Regions from separate parts of the Paenibacillus sp. DP01 genome, predicted to be linked through region 1. Evidence: riboswitches for the same ligand, from Rfam matches in the RefSeq annotation. Region 1 holds a riboswitch; each other region holds the start of a gene.

Region 1 (3,424 bases):
GGCAAAGTGGAATGGACTCCACGTGTACGTTATGGCTATCTGGATCAGCACACCAAGCTGACGCCGGGCAAAACAGTACGTGATGTATTAAAAGACGCTTTTCTTCCTTTGTTGGAACTAGAAAAGGAAATGATGCAAATTACAGACAAAATGGGAGAGGCTTCTCCCGAAGAGTTGGAAGTTTTGCTGGAACAGATGGGAGAAATTCAAGAGCAATTGGATATGGGGGATTTTTACCTCATTGATGTGAAGGTTGAAGAAATGGCGAATGGATTAGGTCTCTCTGCCATCGGACTGGATCGGGATGTAGCAGCACTTAGTGGTGGGCAACGGACAAAGGTGCTTCTTGCTAAGTTGCTGTTGGAAAAGCCAAATGTATTGCTGCTGGATGAGCCTACCAACTATTTGGATGTGGAGCATATTGAATGGCTTACGCGATATTTGAAGGATTATCCCTATGCCTTTATCCTCATCTCACATGATACTGAATTTATGAACCAAGTCGTTAATGTAATCTACCATCTTGAATTTGCTAAGATGACCCGCTATTCAGCTAACTATGAAAAGTTTCTTGAAATGGCGGATCTGAACAAAGCACAGCATATTGATGCATATGAGAAGCAGCAGGAATATATTAAGAAACAGGAAGATTTTATTCAGCGCAATAAAGCGCGCGCATCTACATCAGGCCGTGCAAAAAGCCGTGAAAAGCAGCTTGATCGGATCGAACGTATTGATAAGCCTGAAGAAGCTGCAAAGCCAACCTTTCAGTTCAAAGAAGCCCGTGCGAGCGGGAAAACGGTTTTTGAGGGTATTGATTTTGAAATTGGCTACACTCATGCCCTTTTGCCTAAAATGTCCATGACGATCGAACGTGGCGAAAAGATCGCAATTGTTGGCTGCAATGGTGTTGGTAAGTCTACGTTGCTCAAAACCATTCTCGGGAAAATACCTCCAATCAGCGGAAAAACCTATCAAGGGGATTTCTTGCAGCCTGCTTATTTTGAACAGGAAGTAAAGGCGGAGAAAATTACACCGATTGACGATGTATGGAATGAATTTCCGCATTTGAATCAGCATGAAGTACGAGCGCATTTGGCGCGCTGTGGTTTGAAGAATGAGCATATCACCCGGCCTTTGTCTGCGCTTAGTGGTGGAGAACAGGCTAAAGTCCGCCTTTGTAAACTGTTAATGCGTGAGAGCAACTGGGTACTGTTTGATGAGCCTACCAATCACTTGGATGTCAAAGCAAAGGATGAACTCAAACGCGCTTTGAAGGAATACAAAGGGACCGTATTGCTTGTATCCCACGAACCGGACTTTTACGAGGATTGGGTAACCAAAACGTGGAATGTAGAAGAGTGGTCTAGTAAAGTTAACTAAAATCCAGTTCTGACAGATTTCACACAAGGTGGGGTTTGCAGAATTAGGAAAATATGCTAAGCTATCTTTAGCTGATACAATAAAATAGTCACACTAGGGGAGCCGCCCATGCGGCTGAGACGAAAAAAATGGATTTCGGACCCTTTGTACCTGATCTGGGTTATGCCAGCGTAGGGAAGTGAGTACTGTACAAACAAGGTAGTAGCTCTTTACTTTTGTTTGCGCAGGGAACGATATACGTTTACGGATATAATAGTCCGTTCGATTTTGAACGTTTGTCAAGCCACTTCCTTTGGGAAGTGGCTTTTTGCGTTTCGTTCATCCTCATTTGTTCGAGCTTCCGTAGACGGATTACATATGATCTCCTTTCATTATTGCTGGTACATGTGACTGGCTCCGTATGATATTACCCAATAGGGAGCTGCAACAATATAGTTCAGCTTATACGATTATTTTATATTTTTTAGTCCAAGTGAGGTGAAAATGAGATCGAATTACACGTAATTACGATGGAAAGCATCTCCTGTGTGGATGTACCCCAAGTGGCTACCGCTATTTGTCCTTATATTCATTATGTACACGCACGTTCGAAACAGAAGGGTGCCTCTGCTTTGCTTTCTTTGACTCGTAGCATGATCGAGCAGGAAGTTCCTTTGCAGCAAATTGTAGTAAATGACCGTATGGACGTAGCTTTACTTACCTTGGCAAGAGCTGTCCAGCTACCAGCTAATGGGTTATCTGTGATGGATGCGAAAAGTCTGCTTCCAGTGGGTACACGCTGTGGAGTGTCTGTACATTCCTTGGAGGAGGTGCAGACCGCCGAGCAGGGGGGAGCAGACTATGTACTATTTGGTCATGTATATGAGACCTATTGTAAGGCCGGTCTTGTACCGCGAGGTGTAGCACAGCTTGAACGCATTTGCAGATTGTCGGCCATTCCGGTGATAGCGCTGGGAGGCATACAACCTCATCATGTTCCAGAGCTCTATCATGCCGGAGCAAGCGGAATTGCGGTGATGTCTGGTATATGGGAAGCAGAGTCACCCGTTGCAGCAGCGATGGAATATAGGCGAATGGTGGATCTTGTAGTTCACGACCTGTAGCAAGAAAACGAAACGAAGGGAAAGCAGAATGCTCACCGGAGAGGAGACACGGAACATATGTCAAAGACACATACAGAGAAAAAAGCAATAGGACACGCAGAATGCTTGGTCATAGGCGGGGGTGTGATCGGCAGTGCCATTGCTTATCATGTGGCTAAGGAGGGACGAAGTACAATTATGCTGGAACGATGTATCCCCGGTGAGGGAGCATCAGGAGCAGCGGCGGGAATGCTGGCAGCGGAAAGTGAAGAGTTCTCAGACCTTGAGCTGGCACGATTTGCTCGCGCAAGTCGCGATGCATTCCCTGACCTTGTCTGTGATTTGGAGCGTTTATCGGGTATTTCAGTGAATTTTCGTACCGAAGGTTTTGTGACCCCTTTTCGTTCAGAAGCAGAGGGCCAAAGGCGCTGGAATGCTGCGAATATCCGAGAGGATGATAGCCCTATTTGGTGGGATGCCAGGGAATTGGCTCGACGGATTCCGGGCTTGGCAGATCAAGTAATTGGGGCTATATACCGATCAAAGGAGACACAAGTGGCCCCTGTTCAGCTTTGCCGTGCTTATGCAGGGGCAGCTGCGGTGCTGGGAGCAACAATATGGTCTGGAACTCATGCCGAGGAACTGATCATACAGGACGGCCGAGTTTGCGGTGTGCGAACGGATAGTGGATTTTTTTCCTGCGATCAGGTCGTGATTGCCGCAGGCTTGGACAGCTTGAAATTGCTAGAACAAATTGGATTTGATTATCCTCTTTATCCAGTCAAGGGTGAAGTGGTAGCAGTCTCCTTGAAGGACCATCCGTTGGATTATACCATTTATGCCGACGATGTTTACCTCGTGCCTAAACAGAATAACGAGCTTTGGATTGGGGCTACGAGTCTTCCACATCAATATGACAAAGAGGTGACCGTAGGAGGCTTAAAAGGACTGTTAGCACG
Region 2 (3,424 bases), 2.2 Mb from region 1:
TTACCTCCGGTTGCGACGGCCTTGCTGTTTTGTGACGCGAATCCATAATCAAACATGACCACATTAAAGTTCAGACTGTGGGCATAATGCGCCAGATCATACATAGGAATCCAGCTTTCTTCGCGATTAGCCCCGTAACCATGACTGAAAATAATGGTTTTCCGCGATTGATCCGCCGGGATATACCAGCCTTGTACGATGCGGCTGCCATCCTTCGCTGGGAAGCTGACATCTTCATAAGGCATGCCTTTGGCCTGCATCGGATTAGAGTACAAGGGTGCGACGGTGGGATTCGTAAGCACCCAGGCGATGTAAGCATGCAAGGCAATAAAGCAAAACAACAGAAAAAATACGACCGACAGCAGCAGAGCAATCACAACGTGCTTGAACCGCAGCATACGGGGATTAAAGAGTGGGGTGGACGGCTCCTGAACAGCGGTCTGTAGCTGAGCGTTGCGCTGGGATGTCGAAATCATGTAAGAGCCTCCTTATATAAAATTGATCTTCGAATCATAAAATTTAGGTATAATTCCACTTGAAAATAGTAGGGTATGTCCGTATAGATACCTATTATCGTATGATGGCTATTATCCAAAGTCAACGCCTGAACCGGAAAAGTAAAAATGATGCAAAGAATTGTCGATGTTTGTTCTTGTTCTGTAATATGGTTGTCACAAAAACATCGGTTTACAGTAGCCGCGACTATTCTATATAATTTATGTAACCATGTTTCATAGTGTGAAACGAATATGGATACAAGAGGAGCGGTTCACGATGGAAGACCGTAAATTAACCGTCCGCGCTGTAGAGCGTGCACTTGATATACTGCTGTGTTTTACCGCAGAATCTGATCTTGGTCTAACGGAGATTGCCTCCCAAATTGGTCTACATAAAAGCACTGTTCATCGTCTTTTGACTACGCTGGAGGATCGGGGATTTGTCGTTCGGAATGCCGAAACGGAAAAATATAGGCTTGGTTTTCGCATATGGGAGCTGTCCACGCATCTGTCCCAAAGCGATGAGCCGGCGGTGTTGTTACAGCCTGCAATGGAAGGACTGCGTGATCGCTTAGGGGAAACGGTCAGCTTGTACCTGCGGGATGGAAGCATGCGTATTCGCATACAAGCCGTGCAGAGCAATCAGGCGATCCGCAGGGTTGCGCCTGTGGGTGCGCGTATGCCGCTGGCTGTGGGAGCCTCCAGCAAGGTGCTGGCGGCCTTTATGCCACCGCAGGAGCTGGAGGTTTTGCTAAGCAGTGAAGAATGGCCACCTTCGGTAGACCCGGAGGTTTATAAAGCCCAGCTGCAGGACATTCGTGAGAAGGGCTATGCGACCAGCTATGAAGAACGTGAGCCAGGAGCTGCGGCTGTGGCCGCGCCTATTGTGAACCGAAAGGGACAGGTCACGGCGGCTTTATCTGTATCCGGCCCGGTCAGTCGACTTGCGCCCGAGACGCTGCATGAGTTTGCACCGATTTTGATCGAAGCAGCCAAGGAAATGGGGCTTATGCTTCCGTGACAGTAATCAATACAAAAGGAAATCATACAAGGGTTGCCAAAGCTATAAATTTAAAGTAGTCTGATAGAGATGGCGGGATGTTTGTTATAGCCGCCAATTCATGTGAATAGAAATTATCACAGTTACTGGGGGAGCCTGTAATGCGGGCTGAGATGGAATCAGGCAAGATTCCGGACCCTTTGCACCTGATCTGGATCATACCAGCGTAGGGAAGTAATCGGCCATTGAAATGTATACGCAGCTGCTGTCTACGACCGCGCATTGGAATATGATTATTCCACGTGCGATCGGTTTGGATAGCTGTCTCGTTTGATTAGCCGGTTCCCTAGGGAACCGGCTTTTTTGCATAGATCAGCGCCACCCTGGGAATGGTTCCGGATCGGTGTGTCATTTCAACGATACGGGAGGAATGGATCATGAAACCGACAGAAACAAAAGGAACAAAAGAAACAGGAATGAAATCAGCAGATGCAGGATTGGCGGGAATAATAGAAGTGGAGGGAGAGAAGGCCAAAGCGGAGCAAGCCAGTGGGCTAAAGCCCTTTCCGGGGAGCCGTAAGGTGTATATTCAAGGTTCTCGGCCGGATATTGCTGTGCCTGAGCGTGAAATCGCGCTACAACCCACACATACGCCGCAGGGCACCGAGCATCATGAGCCACTGCGTGTGTATGATACCAGCGGTCCGATGACGGACGAAGCCTACCAGGTCGACATCCGTCAGGGATTGCCACCATTACGGCGAGCTTGGGCACTGGAACGGGGAGATGTGGAGGCTTATGAGGGCCGCGCCATCAAGCCGGAGGATAATGGACTGAAACCCGGCTCCAAACGGGAGACAGTGGAATTTCCCGGCGTGACCAACCGTCCGCTACGGGCTTCGCAAGGGCGTACTGTGACGCAAATGCACTATGCGCGGCAAGGGATCATTACGCCTGAAATGGAATTTGCGGCGATCCGCGAAGGCGTAGAGCCCGAGTTTGTACGACAGGAGCTGGCGGCTGGACGAGCTATTTTACCTTCAAATATCAATCACCCGGAAAGCGAACCCATGGTCATTGGGCGCCAATTTCACGTAAAGATCAATGCAAACATTGGAAATTCCGCGGTTACGTCCTCCATCGAGGAGGAAGTGGAGAAGATGGCCTGGGCTGTACGCTGGGGCTCAGACACCGTCATGGACCTGTCCACAGGCCGTAATATCCATACGACGCGCGAATGGATCATCAGGAATTCTCCCGTACCGATTGGAACGGTGCCGCTATATCAGGCACTGGAAAAGGTGAACGGCGAAGCTGAGAAGCTGACGTGGGAGCTGTATCGAGACACGCTGATTGAGCAGGCGGAGCAGGGAGTGGACTATTTTACGATCCATGCGGGTGTATTGCTGCGATATATACCGATGACGGCGAATAGAATGACGGGAATTGTATCCCGGGGCGGGTCGATTATGGCAGCTTGGTGCCTTGCACACCATCAGGAGAACTTTTTGTATACGCATTTTGAAGAAATCTGTGAAATTATGAAAGTCTATGATGTGGCCTTTTCTCTCGGGGATGGTCTGCGTCCAGGGAGTATCTATGATGCGAATGATGAAGCACAATTTGCAGAGCTAGAGACGTTGGGCGAGCTCACGCAAATTGCATGGAAGCATGATGTCCAGGTCATGATTGAAGGGCCAGGACATGTCCCTATGCACAAAATCAAGGAGAATGTGGATTTACAAATGGAGATTTGTAAGGAAGCCCCCTTTTATACTTTAGGGCCGCTGACGACGGATATCGCACCAGGATATGATCATATTACCTCAGCTATCGGGGCGGCGATGATCGGTTGGTTCGGGACGTCCATGCTGTGCTACGTTACGCCGAAGGAGCACTTGGGTCTGCCGAACAAGGATGATGTCCG
Region 3 (3,424 bases), 2.0 Mb from region 1:
CATTCCAACGTGGTGAAGACGATTCATCCCATACTCCCGGATACCACACGCCATACTCGGATAATGCTTGTCGGTGTATATGAAATACTTCTTCCGCCCTTCCGTCCGCAATAATCTCCCCTTGAGCAGAAAGCACCACAATCCGATCCACATCCTGGACAATTTCATTAATTTTATGCTCTACAATCACCAGCGTCTGGTCTGCCGAAATGTTGCGAATGGTATCCCACACCTGTGTAGTACCTTCCTCGTCCAACAAGGCTGTCGGCTCATCCAGAAAAAGCACTTCCGGCTCCATAGCCAGCACCGATGCAATCGCCAGCCGCTGTTTCATTCCTTGTGACATGCTGGCAATGGGCAGATGTATATCATCCGTTGGAAGACCAACCTGCATTAGCAGCTCGCGAATACGGGATGGCATCTGCTCCCTTGGAACCTGCTTATTTTCCAATACAAAAGCCAGTTCCTCGTCTGCATATGACATACAAAATTGTGTGTCGGGATCTTGAAATACAATACCAGAGAGACTCGGGATCACGGCAGCATCGTATTTCATAGGCACTTCTATCGTGCGTGGAATCAGACCGCTCAGCACCTGAAGCAGCGTTGATTTGCCGCATCCGCTCGGCCCCAGTAGCAGCAGCTTTTCCCCTTTGCGAACAGATAAGGACATATTGTGAAAAAGCAGCTCTTGCTCACCGGGGAATTTCAACCGAAGACGGGTGATCGAAGCCACCACATCTTCGTTGGTCGGACTCATCAATCCAGCCCCTTATAATCTTGTTCCGTTGCCGGTCTCAAACTTCGCGTAACGCCGGTTACTTCCAATGCCTTAGCCAGATAGAAAGCGAATATTCCAGCAATCACAATACTGCCAATCATCCGAAATCCAATATACAAAACATAGTTCCAGGTCGATAGCTGATCAATATACCCATAGCTGAAGTCTAAAATCAGAGAAGTGACAGCCGCTCCTGCCGCAGCTAGTGAAGCAACCCACAGGTTGGCGTTCCGATACAGAAAAATCGCAAAGAACAGCTCCGCTCCCAAGCCTTGCAGCAAACCGTAGTACAAGGTGGACATGCCCCATTCACTTCCCAAAAAAGCACTGACGGTTGCCGCGGCCACCTCTGCCAAAATCGCGACTCCCGGTTTGCGAATGATAAGATAAGCGAACGTGCCAGCCATAAACCACATGCCATACATCAGTTGCTCGGCGTGCAGACCGAATGGTTTCATCAAATCATAGGCAGGTCCCCATATTTTGTAGACCAGCCCGAATACCACGGAGATTACAATCGTGACCAAAATATCAGTCAGCTTCAGCCCTTTGGACGCTCTTACATTCGTATTCATTGTTGATACGCTCCCCTTTTTCTTTAAAATAGGCCATTTGGCCATAAAAAAAAGCCTGTCCGGAGCTGAATCTCCAGGCAAGCTTTATGCGCAGTCATAAAATGATCACCATACATTATCAGTTGTCGACATATCTCATATAGCACAGCATTCTACTGCACTGAAACCAAGCCAAAGTCAGGTACAGAACAAGACACGCTTGTCCGTCTGCAACTTTTTACAGACTGTAGCTCATTAACTTGATATAGGATATGAAACGTATCCATCGACTAGCCGCCGCTAATCGGCGGTATTCCTGTTTCTTGTAAGGTGTTCTAGGTTTCTCTACGCTGGCATTACCCAGATCAGATTTCACGGTCGGCGGCAAGGGCCACCCTCTCAGCCTGACTATCTCAAGCTCCCGACAATGCTTTTTAATTCACTATAATATATACCACATCCATGGCTTTGACAATCCTATAATCCGAAGAAACGTTTGGCCGTTTCCGTCGTCGCAATTTCGATCTCCATCATGCTGCGGCCTGTGCACTCGGCAATCGTAGCGGCGATGTGAGCGAGATACACCGGCTCATTACGCCCTTCTTTGGGCTTCACGGGCAAATTACGCGGGGTCAAAAATGGAGCGTCCGTTTCAATCATCAACCGGTCCAATGGAATATCCCTGACCAGCTCCCGCAGATGCTTGCCGCGCCGTTCATCACAGATCCAGCCCGTAATACCGATATACAGTCCCATCTCCACATACGTATGCAATTCCTGTGCAGTACCGGTAAAACAATGCACCACCGCTTTATCAACAAGCCCCTGATGCTCTCGCAACATAGCGACAAAGTCCTCATGCGCATCTCGTTCATGCAGGAATAAAGGCATATGCAGCTCCCCCGCCAGTTGAATCTGCTCTCCAAACCATCGGCGCTGTACATCACGCGGAGAAAAATCACGGTTATAATCCAACCCGCATTCCCCTATGGATACGACCTGCGGCTGAGCCGCAAGTTGGCGGAGCTGCTGAATTGTATCGGTGCTGCAACTTTTGGCATCATGGGGATGCACGCCAGCCGTCGTGTACAGTTTACCCGGATAACAAGCCGCATACTGAGCAGCCTCCCGACTACTGCGGACACTGGTTCCAGTAATAATCAACGGTGTAATTCCTACAGCCGCTGCTCTCTCTACCACCTGTTCCCGATCTGCATGAAACGAACGGTGCATCAAGTTCACACCAATATCAATTAACGGTGTACTCCTATCCATCTCAATCCCTCCTTCGCAAACTACAATCTCGGATCAATCGGCTCCGATTCCAGAGATAGCGCAGCAAGGACGCATTCATGAATACGATCCACCGTATCCTTGCGGACAAAACGTTCTACGCCCTCCATACCAAGCGCTCCTTCCATCAGGGCATGACGCTCCTTTTTGTTCGTTCGGCGCTGCTTCAGACGCTTTAAATTCTCAGGGGCAAGATAATCCATACCGTAAATGATATGCAAATACTTCCGGCCTCTCACCTTGATTGCAGGCTGAATCATCTTGTCCCGATTTTTCATCAAAAAGCGTTCCGGCTTGATCACAATGCCCTCATGACCATCCTCTGTCATCTCGTTCCACCAGCGGATAACCTCTTCCTCGCTTGCTTCGTCCGTGATGACCCGATACTCTGTCTCCATAAACAGCGAGGACAGTCCTGCTAGCTCCCGGTTGTGCTCCATATGCCAAAGATGAGATTGGTCAAAAAACGTCCGGCCGCTGTGGGCCAGTGTATGAAACGGTGCAATACGAATTTCATCCAGCCCGTCTACATCCCAGCAATATTTTTGAAAAGCTTCTTGGAACGTTACGGCATTGCCATATTTCCGTTCCATTTCCTCTAGCCAGTCTCCAACCTCCCGGCCTGCAACCTCCGCCTGCTTCAGCTTGTCTACCAGCTTACTGCGATCCAGCAGAGCTGCCTCACCCACATGCGCATACTGTGCAGCAATCAGTTCCCGAGCCTTGAGATTCCACGGTACTATTTCCGCATCCAGCAACACGAAATCCGTCTGATTCCGCTCAAAATACCTGGCAG
Region 4 (3,424 bases), 2.6 Mb from region 1:
TTCATTTGTGGAATAAACTTTTTGGCTGTTTCCACGATATCCTTTGTAACGACCTTATCCTTCAAATTAGCTTCATCCCACTGCATAATTTGAGGTGTTACTAGACCGATAACACCCACTCTGAGTGTATGCTCTTCGCCTTTCTCATCTGTTACTGTTTTATCAAGAATCTGATAAGGGGTAAAATAATTTTTAGTAGCTTGCCCCCCTTTATCAACATAAACGTTCGCATTTACGTAAGGAAAATCAGCACCCTTGAGCGATTTGTCCAGAAAGTCGAGACCGTAGTTAAATTCGTGGTTGCCGACAGTAGCCGCATCATAGCCCATCAAGTTCATCATCTTATAGACCGGATGAACACCGCCTTCTTTCTCAAAGGTTTTGTTGCGGGCCATATAATCGTCTAATGGATTGCCCTGCAGCAAATCACCGTTATCGAACAGCATGCTGTTTCTTGTTTCACTACGCGCTTGTTGGATCAAGCTTGCTGTCCTAATCAAGCCATATTCGTTGGTTTCTTTGTCCGAATAATAATCATAATTCATGAGCGCTCCATGAATATCCGTTGTCTCCATGATCCGCAAATTCACCGTAGCGCTATCGCGAGAATTGCTAGCTGCCCAGGATGGAGCGGCTGAAAACACCAGTAGGCTACAAGCTACAACTGCTGCTGTAAACCCTTTAAACCAATTTTTACGAAATAACAAAATATACCCCTCCTCATTAAGGTGTATGCCTCATATACATACTTTTGCACATATATGTAAGCTTTGAACCCACCATTCCTATTTTAATCCAACGCCAGACAAAAGAGTAGTCATTTGCTTAAAATATTTATGAAAAAATAATTATTTTGCGTATAAAAAAAGCCAATAAATCTCCTGAAAAAGTTGGAAATTTACTGGCTTGTTCGTTTATATTGTTTCTATTTCGTCCACACCTGGCGCTCCGTTTGTTGACCCACGTACTCAATACGAGTCGGATTGACGTCTAAGATGACATAATCGGGATCATCTGGTCCGGAAAACCATTTTTTCAGAGAATCATTCCACACTTGTTTGCGTAACCCCTCATCAGCTGTAATCTGGACGGTAGCCTCCACTTCCAAGACTTCCTTCGTGCCACCCACTTCATAGCCCAGCAACAGATAAGCATTCGGATTGTCCTTTAGCTCATCCACTTTATGTGTTTTGCGATCCGTCGCCAGATGAATGTTCATTCCATCGTTAAAAAGGGCCATATAGCGTACTTTCGGTTTTCCGCCCTCAACCGTACCTAACGAGCAAAATTTGTTGTTATCCAAAGCCTTCACAATGGCTTGTTCCAGCTGACTGCGATCCAGTGTCTCCGTTTTACCCACAGTACAACAACTCCTTTTTACGAATTAGAATTCTATAGGGCTATGCCACTTGGCACCAGCTCTCCTAAACATACAGTGTAGCTGTTCTGAAAATAACATGACCGAAACAGATCTGAATGATTCATGTCCATTTTCAGATCAAAGCTCACAGTAAAAGTGTACCCTGTCGTTCGACAAATGAACCGTGAGCGCTCCCTCAAGGCTGGACAGACCTGCTTTCAAGGCATATAATCGTCGTAGTAAACCCGAATAAACGAACCCATTAAACCATACAATGCCAGGGGTGCTGGAATCGGCCGGCTGAGAGTGTGTCCCAAGACACTGACCCTTACAACCTGATCTGGGTAATGCCAGCGTAGGAATGCTTAAGCAAGATGTGCCTTTTATTAAAACAGGACATCCCTTACTTTGGTATATACAAGCGCAAGCGTCCCGGAATCTCGGGACGCTTTTTTTGTTGAAGATAAAGTTGTTGGAAAGATTGCTTCCGGCAGATGTGATTTTTGTGAAAATGGGGAATATAAACTGTCTGATTGGACGGATAACGGGTAATTAAAAAGGAGAGAACACAACGATGAAGCGCATGAAAATGTTAAGCCTGGGTCTGATCAGTCTGTGGCTCATGGCTATGACTCTGACCGCTTGCGGCGGCAATCCCCCTACATCTCAAAAGGAGGTTCCTGCTGCCGACACTTCAACGTCTACCTCGGCAAAGGGGCTCAAAGATGTTAAAGTCGTGCTCGACTGGACACCCAATACGAATCACACGGGACTCTATGTCGCCAAGGACAAAGGATTTTACGAAAAAGCAGGCTTGAATGTCCAAATTGTTCAACCAGGTTCAGGCGGAGCCGACCAAATGGTTGCTTCGAATGCTGCACCTTTTGGTATCAGCTATCAAGAAGGCGTCACTCAGGCTCGTATCCAAGGCGTACCGCTCGTATCCATCGCTGCGGTGATTCAGCATAACACCTCTGGCTTCGCAGCTCCGGTAGACCGCGGAATTAAAAGCCCGAAAGATTTCGAGGGTAAAAGCTACGGCGGCTGGGGTTCTCCTGTAGAAGAAGCGGTCATGAAATCCATCATGGATTCAGACCAAGGTGATGTGAGCAAAGTGAAAATCGTCAATATGGGCAATGCAGACTATTTTACAGCCGTGAAGCGGGATATTGACTTTGCCTGGATTTTCTACGCATGGACCGGGATTGAGGCCGAGCTTCGAGGCGAGCCCTTGGATATGCTGTATGTAAAAGATTATTCCAAAAGTCTCGATTACTATACACCTGTAATTGTGAGCAATGAACAGACGATAAAAAACGATCCTGACCTAGTCAAAGCGTTCATGGACGCTACTGCACAAGGCTATGAATACACTATCGCCCATCCAGAAGAAGCGGCGAATATCTTAACTAAAGCTGTGCCAGAGCTGGACAAAAAACTGGTACTTGCTAGCCAAAAATGGCTAAGCCCGCGTTATCAGGACGATGCCACGCAATGGGGTTTACAAAAAGCAGAGGTATGGCAAAACTACTCGGATTGGATGTATGAACGCAAGCTGCTCAGCAAACCTTTGGAAGTCGATAAGGCCTTCACAAACGACTTCTTGCCCAAGCGTTGATCATTTTGTTAAAACGCTAAATTACCAACTATATAAGACTGAACTAGAGAAGTGAACGAAGCGCAAATACGCGCTTTGTGTGTAAAAATGCCACACAACCTATCAAAAAACTAAAGTGCTTTTAAGGCGATTGGCAGCGTAGCGATTCATTTGAATCTGGAGAAGCGAAGCGTTCGCCTTTGCGGTGGGATTCTTACCTTTTAAATTTAATTCAAAGAATCCCGCGGCAACAGCGATCGTAAGATCAAATGAAACGCGAAGCGGTCTCCCCGCCTTAAACCAATTTATTTTCCTAATAACTTAAACAATAAAGGACAGGTGAAATTCACATGGCTAATACACTGCTCAGCATTCAAGTAATCCCTAAAACACCTAATAACGAAGACTCTTACCCCTATGTAGACAAGGCGATTGAGGTCATCCAGCGTTCCGGTGTCAAACATCAG

The links. A riboswitch is a leader RNA that binds a small molecule or an ion and turns the genes downstream of it on or off. The one in region 1 is predicted to bind thiamine pyrophosphate.
Region 2: linked by a shared signal. The riboswitch ahead of thiC (phosphomethylpyrimidine synthase ThiC) and the one ahead of ACH59B_RS13675 (thiamine phosphate synthase) in region 1 are both predicted to bind thiamine pyrophosphate.
Region 3: linked by a shared signal. The riboswitch ahead of ACH59B_RS04890 (ECF transporter S component) and the one ahead of ACH59B_RS13675 (thiamine phosphate synthase) in region 1 are both predicted to bind thiamine pyrophosphate.
Region 4: linked by a shared signal. The riboswitch ahead of ACH59B_RS02240 (ABC transporter substrate-binding protein) and the one ahead of ACH59B_RS13675 (thiamine phosphate synthase) in region 1 are both predicted to bind thiamine pyrophosphate.

What each region holds. Positions count from the first base shown of each region.
Region 1 is NZ_CP173059.1:3,128,386-3,131,809, reverse strand. Features, by position in the region: gene ACH59B_RS13680 (ABC-F family ATP-binding cassette domain-containing protein) at 1-1,383, shown strand, start outside; TPP riboswitch at 1,469-1,577, shown strand; gene ACH59B_RS13675 (thiamine phosphate synthase) at 1,893-2,486, shown strand; gene thiO (glycine oxidase ThiO) at 2,544-3,424, shown strand, end outside.
Region 2 is NZ_CP173059.1:886,002-889,425, forward strand. Features, by position in the region: gene ACH59B_RS03990 (alpha/beta hydrolase) at 1-476, opposite strand, end outside; gene ACH59B_RS03995 (IclR family transcriptional regulator) at 775-1,518, shown strand; TPP riboswitch at 1,636-1,747, shown strand; gene thiC (phosphomethylpyrimidine synthase ThiC) at 1,935-3,424, shown strand, end outside.
Region 3 is NZ_CP173059.1:1,081,511-1,084,934, reverse strand. Features, by position in the region: gene ACH59B_RS04895 (ABC transporter ATP-binding protein) at 1-760, opposite strand, end outside; gene ACH59B_RS04890 (ECF transporter S component) at 760-1,356, opposite strand; TPP riboswitch at 1,661-1,770, opposite strand; gene ACH59B_RS04885 (TatD family hydrolase) at 1,813-2,610, opposite strand; gene ACH59B_RS04880 (polynucleotide kinase-phosphatase) at 2,631-3,424, opposite strand, start outside.
Region 4 is NZ_CP173059.1:504,418-507,841, reverse strand. Features, by position in the region: gene ACH59B_RS02250 (bifunctional 2',3'-cyclic-nucleotide 2'-phosphodiesterase/3'-nucleotidase) at 1-707, opposite strand, end outside; gene ACH59B_RS02245 (pyridoxamine 5'-phosphate oxidase family protein) at 926-1,360, opposite strand; TPP riboswitch at 1,630-1,739, shown strand; gene ACH59B_RS02240 (ABC transporter substrate-binding protein) at 1,935-2,978, shown strand; gene ACH59B_RS02235 (MTH1187 family thiamine-binding protein) at 3,308-3,424, shown strand, end outside.